3 regions of the Adlercreutzia sp. ZJ138 genome follow, and region 3 is predicted to be linked to each of the others. Evidence: predicted binding sites of a transcription regulator. Region 3 holds the regulator's gene; each other region holds the start of a gene.
What was found. Region 3 encodes LexA, which represses DNA repair genes until DNA is damaged. Its sites were predicted from a motif close to CNAACANNTGTTNG; they were not measured.
Positions count from the first base shown of each region.

Region 1: G7Y43_RS04345 (replication-associated recombination protein A) is a predicted target of LexA. The motif match lies at 1,168-1,181, and genes of this name have one in related genera.
Region 2: G7Y43_RS07250 (putative DNA modification/repair radical SAM protein) is a predicted target of LexA. The motif match lies at 3,743-3,756, and genes of this name have one in related genera.

Region 1 covers NZ_JAAKEA010000007.1:1,170-8,113, forward strand. Annotated here, with positions in the region: gene G7Y43_RS04340 (ATP-binding protein) at 1-735, shown strand, start outside; gene G7Y43_RS04345 (replication-associated recombination protein A) at 1,199-2,545, shown strand; gene G7Y43_RS04350 (DUF948 domain-containing protein) at 2,698-3,384, shown strand; gene G7Y43_RS04355 (AI-2E family transporter) at 3,421-4,734, shown strand; gene alaS (alanine--tRNA ligase) at 4,821-6,944, shown strand, end outside.
Region 2 covers NZ_JAAKEA010000015.1:30,387-37,330, forward strand. Annotated here, with positions in the region: gene G7Y43_RS07230 (InlB B-repeat-containing protein) at 1-2,603, opposite strand, end outside; tRNA gene G7Y43_RS07235 (tRNA-Glu) at 3,071-3,147, opposite strand; tRNA gene G7Y43_RS07240 (tRNA-Gln) at 3,179-3,252, opposite strand; tRNA gene G7Y43_RS07245 (tRNA-Thr) at 3,442-3,516, shown strand; gene G7Y43_RS07250 (putative DNA modification/repair radical SAM protein) at 3,810-5,252, shown strand; gene G7Y43_RS07255 (TIGR03915 family putative DNA repair protein) at 5,252-6,478, shown strand; gene G7Y43_RS07260 (radical SAM protein) at 6,400-6,944, opposite strand, start outside.
Region 3 covers NZ_JAAKEA010000005.1:68,523-75,466, reverse strand. Annotated here, with positions in the region: gene miaB (tRNA (N6-isopentenyl adenosine(37)-C2)-methylthiotransferase MiaB) at 1-941, shown strand, start outside; gene miaA (tRNA (adenosine(37)-N6)-dimethylallyltransferase MiaA) at 951-1,952, shown strand; gene dapF (diaminopimelate epimerase) at 1,964-2,884, shown strand; gene hflX (GTPase HflX) at 3,087-4,397, shown strand; gene lexA (transcriptional repressor LexA) at 4,408-5,046, opposite strand; gene nrdR (transcriptional regulator NrdR) at 5,566-6,012, shown strand; gene dut (dUTP diphosphatase) at 6,035-6,511, shown strand; gene G7Y43_RS03525 (hypothetical protein) at 6,938-6,944, shown strand, end outside.

The sequences.
Region 1 (6,944 bases), on a different contig from region 3:
GATGCTGCCGAGGTTGTGAGTCAGTACCTTGGCGCGCTTTTCGACGTGAGTGTGCCAAAAAAAGGCGGTGTGCCCCAAACCGCGCGCAGGTTGGCGCTGTCGCTTGCGCGGAACGTGGCGACGTCGGCCACGCTCGACACTCTGGCTGCGGACGCCGATCTAGGAGAGGACAATGTCGACCTGGCGCGCTCCACGGTCAGGCGCTACCTCGACATGTTCGAGGACCTCTTTTTCATTGAAGAGCTTCCTGGGTGGGATGCTCCCGTGCGCTCAAAATCGCGCTTGCGTACGAAATCCAAACGCTACTTCGCCGACCCCTCCATCGCTGCGTCGCTGTTGGGGATGGGGCCTGAAAGACTGTTGTCGGACTCCCAAACGTTCGGCTTACTCTTCGAATCTCTGTGTGTTCACGAGCTACGCGTATTCGCGTCCCTGCTGCCAGGTAGTCATGCGAGTTCGTTGCGCTACTACGGGGATGCTGATGGTTTGGAAGCCGACATCGTCTTCGATCTGAACGATGGCCGCTGGGCGGCTATCGAGGTGAAGCTTGGGGAAGACAAGGTTCCCAGGGGCATTGCTAATCTACAGCGACTTGCAGGAAAAATCGCTGCCAACCCAGCGGCGCGCAACCCCGAACCAGAGTTCATGATGGTACTCACGGCCACGTCGCCGTTCTGGCGGCGAGATGAAGAAAGCGGCGTGTATGTTGTGCCTCTGACTGCGCTGGAACCCTAACGTCGGCATGGGGTGCCATCGTCTATGTGCTCGATGGAGCTACGTATTGCGCGGCACAAAAAAGGCCCACCCCCGACCAGAAGGATGAACCCACCTTGAACAAGGTGGGTGCCCGCAGCGCGCTTCCTGGTTTTCGCATCAACGGATGCGAATCTCCATTTCACGAGCGATCTGAGGCTCCCAAGTAAAATACGTCGGTCCATCGCAAAGTATGGTTGCGGGGGTGGAACCACTTATGAGTATACGCTATGAGCGCGTCAATTGAAGTCTTGACATGTGGCAGTTTCCGAAGTAAAGGCGCACACGACGCAAATAAGCGTTTCCCCATTGGCTGACTCCGAAACGACGCAAAGAGTGTTTCCCCACTGGCTGGTTCGTGGACGAAAACCAAAGAACAACGCATTTTTTGGTGAAGCCAAAGAACATTTTGCACAAACACTTGTTCGTGTGATACCATAGCGGTATGGATACGTTATTCACAGCAATGGAAAACGAACGTCGGGCCACGGTGGCTCCGCTTGCTGTGCGCATGCGTCCGCGCTCGCTTGACGAACTTGTCGGTCAGCAAGATGCCGTTGGCCCGGACAGCTGGCTGCGCCGCGCCATCGAGCAAGACCGTTTAAGCTCGCTTATCTTGTATGGCCCGGCTGGCACGGGTAAAACCTCTATTGCCCACGTCATTGCCGAAACCACAAAAGCGGCGTTTGTGGAGGTGTCGGCCATCGGCGGCACTGTGTCCGATCTTCGTCGCGAAATCGACGCCGCCAATGAACGTCTTGCCCTGTCGGGGCGGCGCACTATTCTGTTCGTTGACGAAATCCACCGCTTCAACCGCAGTCAGCAAGATGCGTTGCTGCATGCGGTGGAAGATCGCATTGTCGTGTTGGTGGGTGCCACAACAGAAAACCCGTTTTTCGAAGTGAACTCCGCGCTGAACAGCCGCTCGCGCATCATCGAGCTGAAAAGTCTCACCGATGCCGACATCGCCGAAATGGTGCGGCGTGCGGTGGCTGACGATCGGGGTCTTGGTGGCACGTACCAGCTGGATGATGAAGCGCTGAACGCTATCGTACTGCTTGCTGGTGGCGATGGCCGTGCGGCGCTGACCACGCTCGAACTTGCCGCGGGCATGCTTGAACCGGGAACGCCAGCAGCTCCCACGCGGGTGGGAGCCGAACATGTGCGCATTGCTGTGCCGCATCGCGCTTTGCCTTACGACAAGGGTAAAGACATGCACTACGACGTCATATCTGCGTTCATTAAATCCATGCGAGGGTCTGACCCCGATGCCGCGCTCTACTGGCTTGCACGTATGATCGACGGTGGGGAAGACCCGAAGTTCATTGCGCGGCGCATGTTTATAGCTGCATCGGAAGACATCGGTAATGCCGATCCGCAGGCGCTGCTCGTAGCTGAGGCGGCGTTTAAGTCAGCTGAGGTTATTGGCTATCCAGAATGCCGCATCAATCTTGCGCAAGCTGCCATCTACCTAGCACTAGCCCCGAAGAGCAATGCCGCTGAAGCAGGAATCGATGCCGCGCTGGCCGAAGTTCGCCATGGCCCCGCCCGTCAAGTTCCCAATCATCTGCGCGACCGGCACCGGCCGGGTTCGGAAAACTACGGCGATTACAAGTATCCTCATTCGTACCCATCGGGCTGGGTCGACCAGCGCTATTTGCCCGACGGTTTGGAACGGGGCTGCTTCTACCGGCCAGGGCCGCGCGGGTGGGAGGCGTATCGCGCTGATGCTGCTGCACGTGACCGCGCCGATGCCGCCGAAGCCGACTCACACGATACCAACGAGCACTGATCGTTGTGGTTGGTGTAGGTTTGGGTAGGGGTGTTGGTTAGGTATTGGTTGCAAGATGGAAACGCTTTGCCGAAGCGGCGAGGATTCTCCGGTACTACGGGTTTGACGTGCTATAGTGAATGAATCTTTTACGGTAAACAAGGAGGTTCGTCATGGGTGCCACTGATATTTTGGGTATCGTGCTGATCGCCGTTGCCATCGTTGCCGTTGCGGCGTTGGCGTGGCTCGCGTTTGAGCTGGTCGCGACGGTTCGCAAAACCAGGGAAACCGTCGATGCTATGCATAAGCAGCTCGAGCCAACGCTTGCTAACGTTGAAGAAATTACCGAGGCGTGCAAGCCTCTCATTGCGAAAGCCGACCCGCTGGTTGATCGCGTGTCGCTAACGGTTGATGCCGTGAATTTGGAAGTCATGCGTCTCGACCAGATTCTAGAAAACGTCGGCGACATTACCGACACGGCAACGTCAGCTGTTAATGCGGTTGATGCCGTGGCCAGCACACCGCTGAACCTGATCGCGTCGGCTTCGACGCGCATTCGCGACGCCTTTAAACCGAAGGCGGCAAGTGATGCATCGGTGGCGCTGGGCGAGGCGAAAGCCGCCGAGGCTGCTGCATCCAAGGCTGTGCAGTCCACACATCCCGCCAAAGAAGACGCTGCTTCAAGCGCTGCCGCTTCGCGCGATTCCGCGAAGGGGGAACCTGTGAGCGCTGGTGAGGGAGCTTCGTCAGAGGGTGCTCATGGCTCCAAAGATGGCTACGTTACGGTTCCGCAGCCAGTAGTACCGGCCGATCAGGCTGCGTCCGGTGTGGCTGCCGCATCAGTAGATGCCCAGCAGTAGAGTGCCGAAGGTTTGAAAGCGTAGGGGGCGTTTCGCTTGTCTCGGGAGTGTTCGGAGGAACCCGTATCAGTTTGCGGGGTGCCAGGCGGCCTTGATCGTGCGGAGCTGAAGGCTCGCACGTTGTGCCTGCGCATTTGGAGTACTATTGGTGCTGTTCTTTTGCTTCTGGTAGCAGCGAAGGCCATAAGCGTACTTCACATAGCCATTGCCATCCTTATTCTCACGGTCATTATCGTATTCTGCTTGCGCGGTCCGGTCAATTCGCTCGAACGCCGCGGCATGCCCCGTTTCTGGGCGACGGCCGCTGCGTTCGTGCTTATGTTTGTAGTAGTCGCATGCGTGTGCCTGCTCATGTTTTCGCCCGCGCATGGTTTGATCGGCCAAGTCAGCGAATTTGTGAGCAGCATGCCTGCTCGCATCGACGATATAAGCGCGCTGCTTAACCAGCTGTACGAGCGCTATTCCTATCTCTTCCAAAGTGACGCCATCCAGCAGTGGGGAACTGAAACGCTCTCGTCGCTGAGTGCGATGGCTTCCGAGCTCGCAAAATCCAGCGCGAACGGCATCGTGGCGTTGGGAGCTGGGCTTGTTAACGCGGCGCTCGAGATTTTGTTTGCACTGGTGGTGTCGTTCTGGATTCTCCTTGAACTTCCTGGCATCGGGAGAGAATGTAATCGTCTTGTCAGTGACAAACATCGCGAAGAGGCTGAAATGCTGCACATCACCGCTACGCGCGTGATGAGTGGCTTCATTCGTGGCACGCTGTTGCAAAGCGCCATCGTTGGTGTGTGCTCGGGCGTGTGGTTTGCAATCATTGGTATGCCAAGCGCCGCGGTTTTGGGCGTGATCATGACCATTGTGAACATCGTTCCCGTTATCGGTCCGTGGGTGGGTGGCATCATCCTTGCCGTAGTGGGCGTATTCGATGGCGTAGTTGTGGCGGCATTGGCCGTGCTGGGATTCGTGCTGGTGCACTGCTTTGTGGCAACGGTGGTATACCCCCGCATCATGCAAGGGTCGGTTGATGCGCATCCGGCGCTTGTGCTTGTTGCGCTTATGGTGGGTTCAGCGCTTGGTGGCGCTGCCTACGGCGTTATGGGTACACTTGTCGGTATGTTGTTCTCCATTCCCATTGTTGCTATGGCAAAGTCGGTGTTCGTGTATTATTTCGAAAAGCGTACGGGACGGCGCATTGTGGCACCCGATGGGGTGTTCTTCAAAGGCGGTGTCGAAGGCGATGACGCTGTGGTTGATCCTATGGCCGACGCTACGGCCGCTCATCCGGTGGTGAAGGGGTCGGCGAAAAGTTCCGTTCGCGAAGTGAAACGAAAGGGTGGCGACGGGTTCTGACAATCTGAGCCAACCTTTGTGAGAGACGCCCTACGCAGGGGCGGAAGTGTTATCGGGACAAACGAACCATCAGAAGGATTGCATTGATGAAGTACATGACAAGTGCGGAAATCCGCGAGAAGTACCTGAAGTATTTCGAAGAAAAGGGCTGCCAGCGCTGGCCTTCCAGCTCGCTGGTGCCCGACGACCCATCGCTTTTGCTCACGGTTGCGGGTATGGTTCAGTTTAAGCCGTACTTCCTACAACAAAAGCAGCTTCCGGCACCCTATATTGGCACCACCACTGCGCAGAAATGCGTGCGCACCAACGATATCGATATCATTGGTACCACCGGGCGGCACCAGAGCTTTTTCGAGATGCTGGGCAACTTCGGGTTCGGCGAGTACTTCAAGCAGGAAATGTGCGCATGGGCGTACGACTTCTCTGTGAATGTGCTTGAGCTTCCGGCCGAGCGTCTGTACTTCACGGTGTTTGAAGACGACGACGAAACCATCGAGATTTGGAAGAGCCTCGGCGTGCCGGAAGACCATATTTCGCGCTTGGGTGAAGATGACAACTTCTGGCGTGGTGGCCCCACAGGTCCGTGCGGCCCGTGTTCCGAGATCTACTTCGACCAGGGTCCCGAATTCGGCTGCGGCAAGCCCGATTGCGCGCCCGGGTGCGATTGCGACCGCTTCCTGGAGTACTGGAACTGCGTGTTTACGCAGTTTGATGGGCAAGAGGACGGCACGCTTGTTCCACTGCCGAAGAAAAACATCGACACCGGCATGGGCCTTGAACGCATTGCTGCCATTATGCAAGGCGTACAGTCGAACTACGAAACTGACGTGCTGCGCAGCCTGGTGGCGGTTGGAGAGCGGTTGTCGGGTGCAACGTACGGAAGCGACGCTGCTGCCGACCTCGCGCTGCGTATCATTGCTGATCACAGCCGTGCGGTTACATTTATGATTGCCGACGGCATTCTTCCTTCTAACGAAGGGCGCGGCTACGTGCTGCGCCGTCTGCTGCGTCGTGCCATCATGAAGGCACATCTTATCGGCATTGAGGGACCATTCTTAAACGAGTATGTTGACGAGATTGTCCGCCTTATGGGTGATGTGTACCCCGAAATTGTGGAAAACCGCGAACTTGAGCGCCGGCTTATTCTTGCCGAGGAAGAGCGCTTTGGTGCCACGCTGCGCCAGGGCAGGGCGTTCCTAAACGAGGCGCTTGCCCAGCTAGAGGGGCCGGTGCTTTCTGGCGACCAGGCCTTTGTGTTGCACGACACGTATGGTTTCCCGGTAGAGGTCACCTGCGAGCTGGCGGCTGATGCAGGCATTCAGGTTGACATGGATCGCTTCCACGAGTGCATGGAAGAACAGCGTGATCGCGCTCGTGCGGCGAACAAAGCCGATATCGAAGCGGCATGGAGCACCTACGGCGGCGTGTATACCGACACACTAAACGAGGTAGGTGCCACGAAGTTTCTTGGCTACGATCAGCTGGAATGCGATGCCCGCGTGCTCGCTTTGCTGCGCGATGGCAAGCGAGTAAACGAACTTGCCGGTGATGGCCTGGGCGAGGTGGTACTCGACGTAACACCGTTCTACGCCGAGATGGGCGGCCAAGTGGGCGACATGGGTGCCTTCGATGCCGAGGGTTTGCATGTACTTGTGCAGGGAACTGCAACACCCGAAAAAGGGTTGTTCGTACACACCGTGCACTGCAAGGAAGGCGTGCTGCATGTGGGTGACGTGGTGCACGCGAGCGTCAGCCCGCGCCGTCGCCACGCCATCGAGCGCAACCACACCGCAACGCACATTCTGCATGCGTCGCTGCGTCAGGTGCTCGGTGACCACGTGAAGCAGGCCGGCAGCTACGTGGGGCCCGACCGGCTGCGGTTTGACTTCACACACTTCGAGGCTATGACACCCGATCAGCTTACCGAGGTCGAGCGTATTGCCAACGAGCACATCATGGAGGCAATTCCCACCACAATCTACGAAACGTCGCTTTCCGACGCCCGCGAGCGAGGGATCGTGGGTCTGTTCGGCGAAAAGTACGGTGAGCGCGTTCGCGTGGTTGAAGCAGGTGAGTTCAGTCGCGAGTTGTGCGGCGGGTGTCACGTGCGCAACACCGCAGAAATCGGCTTCATGAAAATTACCTCGGAATCGAGTGTGGGTGCTAACGTGCGCCGCATCGAAGCGGTAACCAGCTACGGTGCTTTGGGA
Region 2 (6,944 bases), on a different contig from region 3:
GCGGCGTAATCCAAAACATCAAGCGCGTCGTACATGTTGGCGTAGTAAGAATTGAGCTTTTCCGTGGAACTGATCCGCTCGCGCGTGAGATTCGTTGCCACATCGGCCGACAAGTCGTAGTCGTACGTCATATTCATGCTATAGGAATACTGACCGAACCCTTGTGTTAAAAGCCCGTCGGTGTAGTCTTCAGTGCCAGCACGCCTTGTGCCACCCTGTAAGAACCAATCGTTGTCCAGCGCATGACCCATTTCATGCGACCATATATTCCACCCACATTCAAGTGCCCCGTAGAAGAAGAACAGCCGCTTGTAGTTCACACCCATATTCAGCGTCATAACCGAGGAACCCATGGAGCTGCTGTTGTACAGGCCAATGGCGTCGGTGAAGTTTTTGCAGTAGTCGTCTTCGGTCGGCGTTTTTCCCCACAGCTTTTCACGCTCGAGATACGCCGTACCTTCATTTTTGTTCCACTTTCGATCTACTGACACAACGCATACAGCGTTAACCTTATCCGCCCCCACAAAGGTTGAAGCGGTGGCAGCGTACTTTGCCATGTGGCTAAACGCCGCGTCACTCATAAGCTTTTCAAACGCCGCCCTGTGCTCGTCGTCCAGTTTGGGTTCCGCGTAATAACCCGTACTCGTACCCGTTGCCAAAAGCCCCGCGGTAACGCCCATGTATTGCGAGGCGTCGTCAAGCGTTACCCACGCCAACAGATAGTCGGGGAAGCGTTTCACCTGATCCCAGCCTCGCCAAACTAAGTTGCTGGTGTCTACCCCCTCGGCACCTTCGGGTCTAAACTCCTTGTAGAAATACCGCGACGACATATAATCGGCAAACCAATTTGCCATATCAGCGTAACCAGTCGTCCGCTGAACAATCATCTGCAAAAACGACGGCACGTCCGGCGCGCCCGTTCGCTTCGCGAGGAACGCCGAATAGGCGCCCGAAGACGTTTTATCGGTCATAGAAAACGTGTAAACCGACGAATACCGCACGTCAGAGGTCATGCCAACAAGCGACAACCCAGGACGTATAACATCCCCCCGAAACGCCATGAGCAGAAAGGGGTTCACGTTCTTTTGAGCGCCCACCGACTCGCTTCCACCAGTGTCGAAACCGTAGAAGCGCTCGTAGTAGGTATACAGGAACAGCAAGTCAAACATCTTATACTCGCGTATAGTGGAGGTAAACGTTGTTTCGGGCTTCGCCTCCATCGACCTGGTCATAATGGCATCCCACACCTTCGTGTTGGGAGCTGTTGCGCACCATCCACCCACGTTAGTAAGCAAGTTTGCCGCAACTTCCTCAGCGTTATCATGTATGTTTCTGTCGAAGTAGTCGCGTACTGTGCGGTGTACCTCAACGTTACGGCAGAAACTCTTGAAGTAGCTATCCCACGTTTTGCTTCGGATAAACGTAGCGACTTTCTCGATGGCGCTCCCCGAAACACCATCGTCAAGCACCCAGAAGTCTGGTTGGTAGAGAATCTCCGGCTCGGCGGCCACATACGATGCCGCCAAGTGAGACGTTCCCATATATGAAACATCAAGCGTTTGCGATGTTCCGTCAGAGAAGCAAACGACAGCGCGCGCAACGTCTTCAACCTGACCAGAACGCAGGCTCACCTTCATACCTGAGTCCTTGTGCACCGGCCAGCTTTCCACAATGGTCTTCGTAGCAAGCGGGCTGTCGGCAGGAATCGCATTGCCCGACTTCACGATATCTTCGAGCGATGCGAATGGGGCAAGCTTATATGCATTGATGTAGGCATTATTGCGCTCCGAGTCGTATCCCTGCACCTGCTCGAGCGAAGTCAGAATCGTTTCGTCGGTAACCTGTTGGCTTACGGGGCGCGAATAGCTTCCGTTCACATATCCCCACAGCACGTCGAGATACCGTTGCTGCTCGCCTTCGGCCGTGGGAAGCTTCAGCTTGAGATAGAACTTATCGTCAACAACGTTGGCTGACTCTATTTCCGCGTAGAACGAGGGTATCCGATAGCACTCAACGTATGCTAAGCGATCGGTCGGGTTAAAGTTGTTCACGTTCAGCATGCCGACATTGAAAACGCTGCCGTCGCCGTTCATTTCATAAACGCTTAACGACTTGATGTCTTTATAGGTTATGTCGGCACAATAGGTTGGAACGCTGCGCAACGACATGACGGCCGCCCGCCGCGCGGCTCGTTTTGCGGGCGTGTTGCCCGCATCGGACGCATCGGACTCACCGCCAGCGTTGCCAGAAACGTTGCTGCTAGCGTCATCCGCCAACAGCATATCCCTATCGGTCAGGGAAGTGTCAATGCGAGCCGCTTCGGCTTCACGTACAGCGTCGAACTCACGCTGCGCCTCTGCTTCGGCGCGAGCGCGGTCTTCCTCAGCCTGTGCGAGAGCTTCTGTAAGATGCGCGTCGGCTTCTTTTTCTCGGGACTCAACGTCATCTCCGGCGTTTTCGTCCATGCAGCTGCCGCATATTTCAGCAGAGCTGTCGCTTTCGCTTTCATCGGCAAAAGCAACAGCATGCGGAGCTACAGGAGCAAGGGTGGCCACCAGCACGCACGCCATCATCAACGATATGGCGGCTCGCAGGGTGTGCATTACGTTGGGCTTCGTTTGTGGTGCGTTTAACGTCTGCAACTGCGTTAGCCTCCTAAACCTCAGGAATGCTTATTTGCCCAAATTATACAAAGAACGCCGCCACACCTTGAAAACAAACTGATTCTTTACCTTACGTGATTACAATCGTCTGCACCTGATCTGTATGGACATCGTACCCACCTATCTTTGTAATAGATGCAATCATCCGGAGCCGGATTATCATAGGCATGCTCGGCATCGCCATCAGTCTCACTTTCGGGTTTACACCCGCCAACTTTTGCAGTTCGCTTTATAATTGAGTACAACAAATGCGTCCGTATGAGATTGGGAGCCCGGACATTTTGCTGGACTTCGACTCTGGCCGGGAAGCCAGCTTCATCTGCGTGCAGCTGAACACGCTGACTGCCACTGGCTGACCCGTGAACAGTAACAAAAAGGCCGCCCCGGAGGGCGGCCCTTAGCATTCTTGGTAGCTCCGACCGGATTCGAACCGGCGACCTCCGCCTTGAGAGGGCGGCGTCCTAAACCGCTAGACGACGGAGCCACATGTGCGCTTTGCTCGTACAACCGAAAACTGGCTGGGGTGGAAGGAGTCGAACCCTCACATACGGAACCAGAATCCGCTGTCCTGCCATTAGACGACACCCCAGTGGCATCTTCTCGGTGCATCTACGCCACCGCAGAGGCAAGACGTAAGCGCAAGACGGTATATTACGGATCCCTTGGCTTTTCGTCAAGTGTTACCGGGAATTTTTTCGGGAAATTTGTCCGTCCTTCCCAAAACGAACGCTTTGTCGTACAATGATCCGCACGCCGCGCTATGCGAGGCGTGCGGCTTGCCAGTGTGGCGCAATGGTAGCGCAACTGATTTGTAATCAGTGGGTTGCGGGTTCGACTCCTGTCACTGGCTCCAGAAAAACAGTGGGTCAGACGGCGTACCGTCTGACCCACTTTCAGTTTTTAGCAACGTTCCAGAACAAGCGCAACAGGGGTGTTGAGTACTGAAAGTTCTGGAGACTGATTTGGGCTCATCATCAACGAGCCCACGATTGAACCCTGTTCCAGTAGTACAGCGGTGAGTCGCAGCGTTGAGTCGAATGATTTTCCTCGCCTCTGCTCGTCTAATTCATGTTAGAATACGAACATACATTCGCACGAACGTTTGATCGTATTTTGAAATGGCCGAAGAGCACTGCGAGGGAAGCTATGGAAACGGCTGATAAGTTAGAAATTCTTGCCGATGCCGCAAAGTACGACGTCGCATGCACGTCGTCGGGCGTCAATCGCGGTGCGGTTTTCGGGCAACTCGGGTCGGCAAGTTCAGCCGGATGCTGCCACAGCTTCACACCCGATGGGCGTTGCATCACGTTGCTTAAAGTACTCATGACCAACGTATGCATCTACGACTGTGCCTACTGTGTGAATCGGGCGAGCAACGACGTACCGCGAGCCGCTTTCGCACCACGGGAGCTCGCTGATCTGACTATCGCGTTTTATCGTCGCAACTGCATCGAAGGCTTATTCTTAAGCTCTGGCGTTATCGGCAACCCTGACCAAACGAGCGAGCTTATGGCCCGCACGCTACGCATCCTGCGTTATGACTACGGCTTTCGGGGATACCTGCATGCGAAGGCCGTTCCCGGCACGTCGCCCGAACTAATCAACGAGCTCGGACAGCTTGCCGACCGCCTAAGCGTGAATATGGAGCTTCCCTCGCACCAAAGCTTGGCATTGCTCGCCCCACAGAAGAGCAAGCAGGACATCGTTGCCCCCATGCGGCAAATTCGCGACGCTATCGCAACCGATCGCGACGTCCGTGCACTCATGGGAAAGAAAACCGTATATGGCACGTCGGTGCAGACAAGACGCAAACAAGCGCCCTTCGCTCCCGCCGGACAATCGACCCAAATGATCATTGGCGCAACCCCAGAAAGCGACTACCACGTGCTGAACCTTTCGGCAGCCCTGTATCGCACCATGAGTATGAAGCGTGTGTTTTTCAGCGCATACGTACCCGTAAACAGCGACCCACGCCTACCCAGCAACGATGCAATGCAGCTTAATCGCGAACACCGGCTCTACCAAGCCGACTGGCTGCTACGTTTTTACAAGTTTGACGTAACCGAGATCATCGACGAGAGCCACCCCTTCTTGGAGACCGACATTGATCCAAAGGCAAATTGGGCACTTAACCATCTTGACTTGTTCCCTGTTGAAGTGAACGCCGCACCGTATGCAATGCTGTTGCGAGTGCCCGGTATCGGCGTAAAGGGAGCACGCAGTATCATCGCCGCACGCAGACAGCGAAAACTTGGAGAAGACGAGTTGCGCAAACTCGGCATTGCTTTCAAGCGGGCAAAATTCTTCATTACGTGCAACGGAACGTACGCCGCACCTGGTATCGACTTCTCACGCGACGTACTGCATGCACAGCTTTCAGCACCTATCAATGGAGGGCGCCACGGCCGCCGCGCCGATAAGGCAATACCTGGCCAAATGAGCTTGTTCGAAAGCGTCGACACGCCAGAGAAACTGCGGGCACGCGGGTTGCAACCCGGTCAGAACACACCGAACGCTGCACCACTCACCAGTTCCGCACCACGTTCGTGTACTACAAGCGATTGGAACCGACTGCTGGAGGCATCCTAATGACGCGAATCGAAACCAAACTCACACCCAACATCGACAACGGCCGAAATGCCGCAACGAACACCACCTGCGGCGATAAGCGAGCGAACCAGGTGTGTACCGCACCACGCATTCCCGACGTCATCGAGCGACGGCGCATCCTTGGCGAGATGATAGAACCCTCCCCATCCGTCCAAACCATGGAATGTGGAAGCGACACCCAAAGCGACACTGTCAGTTCGCACGCATCGGCCAGCACGGTTGCCTACACCTACGACGGAACGCTTGAGGGGCTGCTCTCATGCGTATTCGCTGCCTACGCCAACCGAGAAGACCCTACAGACATCATGCCCGCCGATAGTTTCCAACCGCGACTCGGGCAAGCTGTGAGAAGCATTAGCACCGATCTTACTCGCGCTGAGCGGGTGCGTGTGGGCGTGTGCCGCAACTGTGGACCGGCAGGGTTCGCCGCCGTGCGCACCGCCTCGCTTTCCGATAATCCCACCATGAGCATGGCGGTGTACCGCTTCATCCGTCATGGCATGGTACAAAACCGCCCTCATTCCTGCGCTGGCTGCAAACGACAGCGAAGTTGTTCGGGTACTGGAGAAGGTAACCTGGGCCTTTGTTCGAACAGCGCTCAGCCCAGCACACTGAATGACCTGTCGCATCCAGCTGTGGCAGGCGTGCGCGAACTCGTCCGAGAAGCCACATGCGAAGCCGAACGCATGAGACAGTTTATCCGCTTCGAACACATGGATAACAGCGTGTGGTTCGCGCGCTGTAACCCAAAAGCAAGTGTTGTTCCTTTGATCATGTCCCACTTCGCCGCACGGTTTAACACGCAACCATTCATCATCTACGACGAAACACACTATCTGGCCGGCGTTAGCGAAAACGGAACGTGGCAGCTTGTGCGCACCGACGAGATAACGCTTCCTGGCTACGCACCCGACGAAGCGCCTATGCGCCGCGCCTGGAAGCGTTTTTACGATTCGGTATCGATAGAGTCGCGTTACCATCCCGAACTTCGACGGCAGTTCATGCCCATGCGCCTTTGGAAAAATATCACCGAGATGCAAGAGACGCTGCCGCGCGCCGTCCGCGCAAGCGAGCGGCAGTACATCGGCACTTCAGCACATGACGCACTGTCTGCGGGCAGGCTCAATCAAACAGACCGCACCCCAGTGCAATCGAAGGGAGGGATGAAGCTATCTTTAGCAGCGTCACCTTCCTGCCAAAAATAGTCTTCGATACCAAGCGTATCCGCGTAATCGAGTAGTCGCTCGTAGTCGGCGTCGGGCACACGTTCAGCAAGCTCGGGGCATCGCTTGAGCACGCTTGTTGCATGCGTGTCACCCGCGGCTGCTGCCTGAGCAAGCACCGGTGTGTATTGGTTCATGAGCGACAGCAACACACGTGAACCGTAGCGCTCGTGCACAAGACGCACCACCTTGGCCGAGTTGTCGTACGCCTGCGGCAACATGAGGTGGCGCACCACCACGCCACGCACTAATCGTGGCAGCCCGTCAACCTCATCGAACACCGGCTCGCCCACCTGTTCAACCATAGCATCGAGTGCGGCACGTGCCACCCGCGGGTAATCGGAAGCTCTCGAATAGCGCGCTGCGAGCTCGGCATCGGCGTACTTGAAATCGGTCAAGTATACGTCAACGGCACCCTCGTTGTCTCGCACCGCCTGCACCGTCTCAT
Region 3 (6,944 bases):
CGGCGAACAGCTTCCCAACCGAACTGCCGACTTCCCGCGAGCATGCCTGGGCGGCGTGGTTGCCCATCACCATCGGCTGCAACAACTTCTGCACGTACTGCATCGTGCCGTACGTGCGTGGCCGTGAGAAGTCACGTGCGATGGACGACATCGTTAGCGAGGCCCGTTCCTATGTCGCTGCCGGTGTAAAGGAGATCACGCTGCTGGGGCAAAACGTGAACTCCTACGGCCGCGATCTGTACGGAGAACCACGATTCGCCGACGTACTCGATGCAATCGACGCGACAGGAATCGAGCGGCTCCGTTTCGCAACGAGTCACCCAAAGGATCTGACTGACGAGGTTATCGGGAAGTTCGCTACGCTTCGCTCACTTATGCCAGCGCTCCACCTACCCGCTCAATCGGGTTCCGATAAGATACTCGAAGCCATGAACCGCCGTTATACTTCCGCACATTATCTCGAGCTTGTACGCAAGCTGCGTAAGGCAGTACCTGACATTGCGCTGTCGACCGACATCATCGTCGGGTTTCCTGGAGAAACGGAAGATGATTTCCAACAAACATACGACTTGGTGAAACAAGTTGGATACCATCAAGTATTCACGTTCATCTATTCCAAACGTGAAGGGACACCTGCCGCTTCGATACCCGATGACACTCCGCGTGAAGTCATTCAAGATCGCTTTGACCGCCTGGTCGATCTCGTGCAACACCAAGCGTTCGAGCGCAACCAGGCTGATGCCGGACGCACTGTACCCGTGCTTGTTGAAGGAGCATCGAGACGCGATGCACGACTGCTCGTGGGGAAGAGCCCCAAAAATCAGACGGTACACGCTCCCATCCCGCAGGGGACTTCAGCAGAAAGCCTTGCAGGTTCAATCCAGAACGTTCGCGTTGATCAGGCGAAAACCTGGTATCTCTCCGGCCAGGTCGTTCGCTAACCGCTTCCTATGGTTGACAGCTCCATCAACATCCTTAACCTTACCACGCCGGTCATCTGCGTGGTGGGGCCTACCGCATCGGGTAAAACCGACCTGGCACAAGCCATCGCGCAACATATCGATGGGGAAGTGGTTAGTGCTGACTCGATGCAGATCTACCGTGGCATGGATATTGGTACGGGAAAGATTCCAGAAGTCGATCGCGTGGTTGCGCACCATGGTTTCGATATCGCTGACCCCGGAGAGTCATTCTCCGCTGCGCTCTTTCAAACCTACGCCCGCGAGCGCTTCGTTGACATCAGTTCACGTGGCAAGCGCGTTGTGCTGTGCGGTGGTACGGGATTTTACGTACGCGCCACTATCGACGGGTATGAGTTCCCAAAAGGTGAACAGCAGAATAATCCTACTCGCGAGTGTTGGATGGAATTCGCCCGCAAGTACGGGGCTCATGCTCTTTGGGAACAGCTTTGCGAACGCGACGAGGAAAGCGCCCGCATTATTGCTCCCAACGACGTAAAACGTGTGGTACGCGCGTTTGAACTGCTTGATGAGGGGCTTACCTATGCGCAGCAGAAAACGCGACTGGCAAGTATTCCTCAGGTGGTGCCGGCAACGTTTATTGGGCTTGCAGTTACGCCCGACATACTACGCACACGCATAGACGCCCGCGTTGATACCATGGTCGAACGAGGGCTGGTGGAAGAAGTTACGTGCCTGCTTAAAAACGGTTTTCGAGATGGTATTACCTCACCTCAGGCAATTGGTTATAAGGAGATCGTTGATGCACTTGACGGGCGCATCACGCTTGAAGAAGCAATCATAAGCATCAAAACAGCAACGAGACGCTATGCGAAGCGACAGCGCACCTGGTTTCGTAAGGATTCGCGTATCCGGTGGATCAATGCAGACGACGGTTTCACCGACGCCCTGTTAACAGAGGCGTTACACATCGTTGCTAGCATGGATGCGACTTATCAATCATCAGAGAACTCAAGAAAACTCGCACGATAGATTGGACACACATGAACATCAATTTTGCAAAACTGAATGGCTTAGGAAACGACTTTGTCTTCATTGATGACTTGACGAATGAACTTTCGCTCACCGATGAACAGGTCGCATACCTATGCGATCGCTACTTTGGCATTGGAGCCGATGGCGTCATCATGGTGCGCCCGTCTGCGCGCGAGGAATGCGCGGCGTACATGCATTACATCAACGCCGACGGAACGCTCGCACAAATGTGCGGTAACGGCGTACGCTGCTTCGCAAAGTACCTGGTTGATCGTGGTTTAGTCGATGCTTCTGCAGGCGAATTAGTAGCCGACACCCTAGCAGGCCCGAAACCGATCCGCTTCTCTGTCGACGAAGCAGGGAAGATGACAACCGCTACGGTCGACATGGGTGAGCCGATTCTCGAACCGAGCAAGGTTCCGGTCGCCGCAGACGCAAATGCGCAAACGCCACACGGGGTTCCTTACGTACGCGAAGCAGCTCTAACCTCCCCATGGGGTGACTTTGCTTTCACGTGTGTTTCTATGGGTAACCCGCATGCCATCTGCTTTATCGATTCATTCGACGCGCTGCCCGACGCTCTATTCACTCATCCAGGCGACAAGCGCCTTGCTACATTTGATGTGAATACGGTTGGTGCGTACTTCGAAAGCCACACTGCGTTTCCCGAGAAAACAAACGTTGAATTTGCTTGCGTTGAAGCAGACGGCATCCACATGCGCGTGTACGAGCGTGGGTGTGCTGAAACACTTGCGTGCGGAACTGGGGCGTGCGCCACGAATGTCGCTGCATGCCTAACCGGACGAGCCGGGTGCGAGAACGACGTAGTACTGCGCGGCGGTACGCTGCACATTACCTGGGCAAACAACAATCACGTTATGATGACGGGGCCGGCGAAGGAAAGCTTCACAGGTACGGTTCGCTTGTAGAGCGAAGGCGTCGGCGCGCTATGCTATCATGGGTCGATCCGTATGATCACGAAACAAAAAGGAGCTCTATTGATGTGATGACAACGATGTTCGCGATCTAGTCATCTCTGTGCGCTCATTGCACAGGCGATACCCCTCCGTTACATCATAATGGTCACATGCGAACGCGTGTGCCAGTCATCGTAGGCAAAGGAGCTCGTTTATGTCTGAATTCGAACCCGTTATTACGCGTGGCCCGCATCTGTTTTCCGAACAACGCCGCGAACGTGCGGTTCTCGTTGGTGTTGAACGACCAAATATGAGCTGGTCACTCGATTCATCACTCGCTGAGCTCGAACGGTTGGCTGATACCGCCGGTGCCGACGTAGTGGCCACCACAACCCAAAAGCTTACATCTCCCAACCCGCGTACGTTTGTTGGAACCGGAAAAGCAGAAGAAATTGCCGAACTATGCTGCAGTCTTGAAGCTGACTTGGTGGTGTTCGATGATGAGCTCACACCATCACAGCAGTCGAACCTGGAGAAAGCGGTTGGACAGGCGGTGAAAGTAATCGACCGTACGGCACTGATTTTGGATATATTCGCATTGCATGCAACCAGCAAAGAAGGCCGCCTTCAAGTCAAGCTCGCACAGAATCAGTACCTGCTGCCGCGTCTGCGCGGCATGTGGGCACATTTAGCCTCGAACCGCATGGGTGGCGGCGTAGGGTCACGATTTGGCGAAGGTGAAAGCCAGCTTGAAGTAGACCGCCGACTGGTACGTAAGCGCATCACTTCCATACGCGCTGAGCTTGCCCATCTTGCAAACGTACGAAACGTACAACGCGAGAGCAGATACGCGAGCGGTATGTTCAAAGTCGCGCTTGCTGGGTATACAAATGCCGGAAAGTCAAGTCTTCTCAACCGTTTAACCGGCGCTGACGTGCTCAGCTACGACCAGCTGTTTGCCACGCTTGATTCCACCACACGCAAGTTTGAACTTGAACAAGGCCGTGAAATCACCATAACCGACACGGTTGGTTTTATCCAAAAGCTCCCGACCACACTCGTGGAAGCGTTCAAGTCGACGCTTGACGAGATATCCGGTGCCGATTTGGTGCTGCACGTGATCGACGCTTCGTCACCCGACCGAGATGCGCAGATTGAAGCAGTGCAAGATGTGCTGGGGCAAATCCATGCCGAGAACATTCCACGCATTGAGGTGCTAAACAAAACCGACTTGCTCGATAGCGCGCAAGTAGAAGCGCTGCGCGCACGGCGTCCCGACAGTGTGCTTGTTTCGGCGAGCACGGGACAAGGCATAGACGATTTGGTTAACCGTCTGGCGCAAGCCGCCGCATCAAGCGACGTTCACATTGAGACGGTTATTCCCTACAATAACGGTAATCTCGTGTCACTTGCGCATGAGCGCTGTCACATTCTCTCCGAATACTACGAAGCAGACGGCACACACTTGACGATGCTTGTTCCGACATCGTATGTTTCGACGTTCTGTCCGAAGAGTAACCAGTAAATAGCTTTGATCACAACCGTCTGAACACGGCTACAACTTTTCCTGCAATGGAGCAGTCTCTCGTGATAATGGGATCCATGGAGGAATTCTCTGGTTGCAAGCGAACGTGATCCTTTTCGCGATAGAACGTTTTGACAGTCGCTCCATCGTCGATGATTGCAACCACGATGTCACCATTGTTGGCAACCGGCTGCTCCTTCACGACCACGTAGTCTCCATCGTTGATGCCCACCTCAATCATCGAGTCGCCGCGCACTGACAACATGAACGACGGCGCATCGCCAACGATGTCGGTGGGAAGCGTGATGGTTTCAGTGATGTTCTCTTCAGCGAGGATCGGTGTGCCAGCGGCTACATTTCCAACGAGCGGAACGTTGATAGTTTTGCTGAATCCCATAGGCGAGGTTGCAACAGCAGCAGGAGCCGCGTCGATCGGATGCGCTAAGGCAATAGAGCGCGACTTTAAGGGGTCGCGCTTAATAAGGTTTTTCTGCTCAAGCGCCTTAAGATGCACGTGAACCGTGGAAGGGGAGGACAGGCCGAGCGATTGGCAGATCTCCCGAACGGTGGGCCCATAGCCCTTTTCCCGGATGCATTCCTCGATGCAGTCCAGTACGGCTTGTTGCCGTTTGGTGATCTTCTCGTCCATAGCCAACTCCTTTAAGAAAAGCGAACATTTGTTTCAAATTCTATTGACGTGAACCTTTGTTCGGTCTATTATAAACACGAACAAAGGTTCTATGCAAGAGCAAAGGGGCTGAAAATGAGAATAGAAGATACAATGTGGGCGGTATCCGGCACGGCAGCACTCGCTCGCGCACCCCATGTCGCTCCATCCGCAGCCACAGGCAACGTGATACCGTTCGATCACTGCCAACGCACACATTTGGAAGGCGATTTGCGTCACCGGACACCTTGTCCATCGCTTCAACAGTGTAGCAATCGCATAAGGCTTGAAAACGTACCTCTCGTACGTCAGCTCACATACGGAACCAGCGAAGGGTGTCCATTTAATCTGTTTACACGCAAGCAGATCGCGGTGAGTGCCGTACTGTTCACTGCTGTGTCGTATCTCGTTGCATTGGTGTGATCATTAAGACACCATAACCATTGAACCACAATATATTGTATGGTAGCCTAAGCGCACTCAGCTGAGAGGGGAGTGCGCATGTATTGTCCAAGCTGCGGCAACCTTGAGTCGAAAGTCGTCGACTCCCGACCGTCTGAAGATGGAACTTCCATCCGACGCCGTCGCGAATGCCTTGAATGTGGGCATCGGTTCACCACGTACGAACGACTGGGAGACAATCCTGTCATGGTGATGAAAACAAACGGATCAACTGAAGTATATGACCGCGAAAAGCTCATGCGAGGCCTCACCATCGCTTGTGCGAAACGTTCGGTTTCACCCGACGATCTTTCATCATTGGTCGCCGACATCGAAGCTGAACTGCGCAACAAGCCGAAGTACGAAGTGACTTCGAAAGAACTTGGCGATATGGCGCTTGAGCGTTTAGCCAGCATTGATGAGGTTGCCTTCGTTCGTTTCGCAAGCGTGTACCAAGACTTCCAAAGCGCGAGCGAATTCGCCGAAGCGCTTGAGCGGTTGCGTTAATATGTACGAAAGAATTCGCCCCATGTCGTGTGAAAGCAATACGTCGTACAACGACGACCACAGTCCGATTATCATTCCTATCCAGCGGCTCGAACCGAGCAATCCACTTCCGCGGTTCGCGTACGTTGGAGACGCCGGCATGGATTTGCGCGCCGCCTGCGATTTCAAGCTCGCACCGTTTGAACGTATGGCGGTACCGTGCGGCATGGCACTAGCTATACCACACGGATACGCAGGGCTGGTGTTACCCCGAAGCGGCCTTGCCGCTAAGCACGGTATTTCGCTCGTAAACTCACCCGGTCTCATCGATTCGAACTATCGTGGGGAAATCAAGTCAGTGCTTATTAACCTCGATCCAACCGAAACGTTTGCCGCGCATGCGGGCGACCGGATCGCACAGCTGGTCATTATCAAGTTGCCAGCGGTTTGCCTTACTGAAACCGATCAACTCGATACCACAGAGCGTGGCATCGGAGGTTTCGGTAGCAGCGGACGTTAACTCTTTTCTGTATTCAACCTCAAATACGAATGTATGTTCGTTTTTTTCATATGTTCGTATTGAGCGTATGACCTACAACAGCAGGCTTCAACTCATGGGTAACATATCATATGCGTTTTTTCCAGACTTGACCGCTCCGTTGCATGGTGTGAGAAAATAGCGTTCCAGGGAAACACTGATTAAAGCCGTCTTGCCTTGCGCTGGCGAGGCGGATACCTGAGGATTGAAGACCGAATGCGCGCACTGACGTGCGTAAATGAGGTCTGAAATTCTCAGATACCGGTTCGTCAGTGCAAGGCAAGACGGCTTTAATCAGTGTTTCCCTAGGAAGGTTTAATAAGCTTCGCAGGCTGTGCACGCAGCATATTTCACAGCAGACTTATGGCACAACCGTTTACGTCATCACACAAAGGCATGGAGACAACCGTGGATC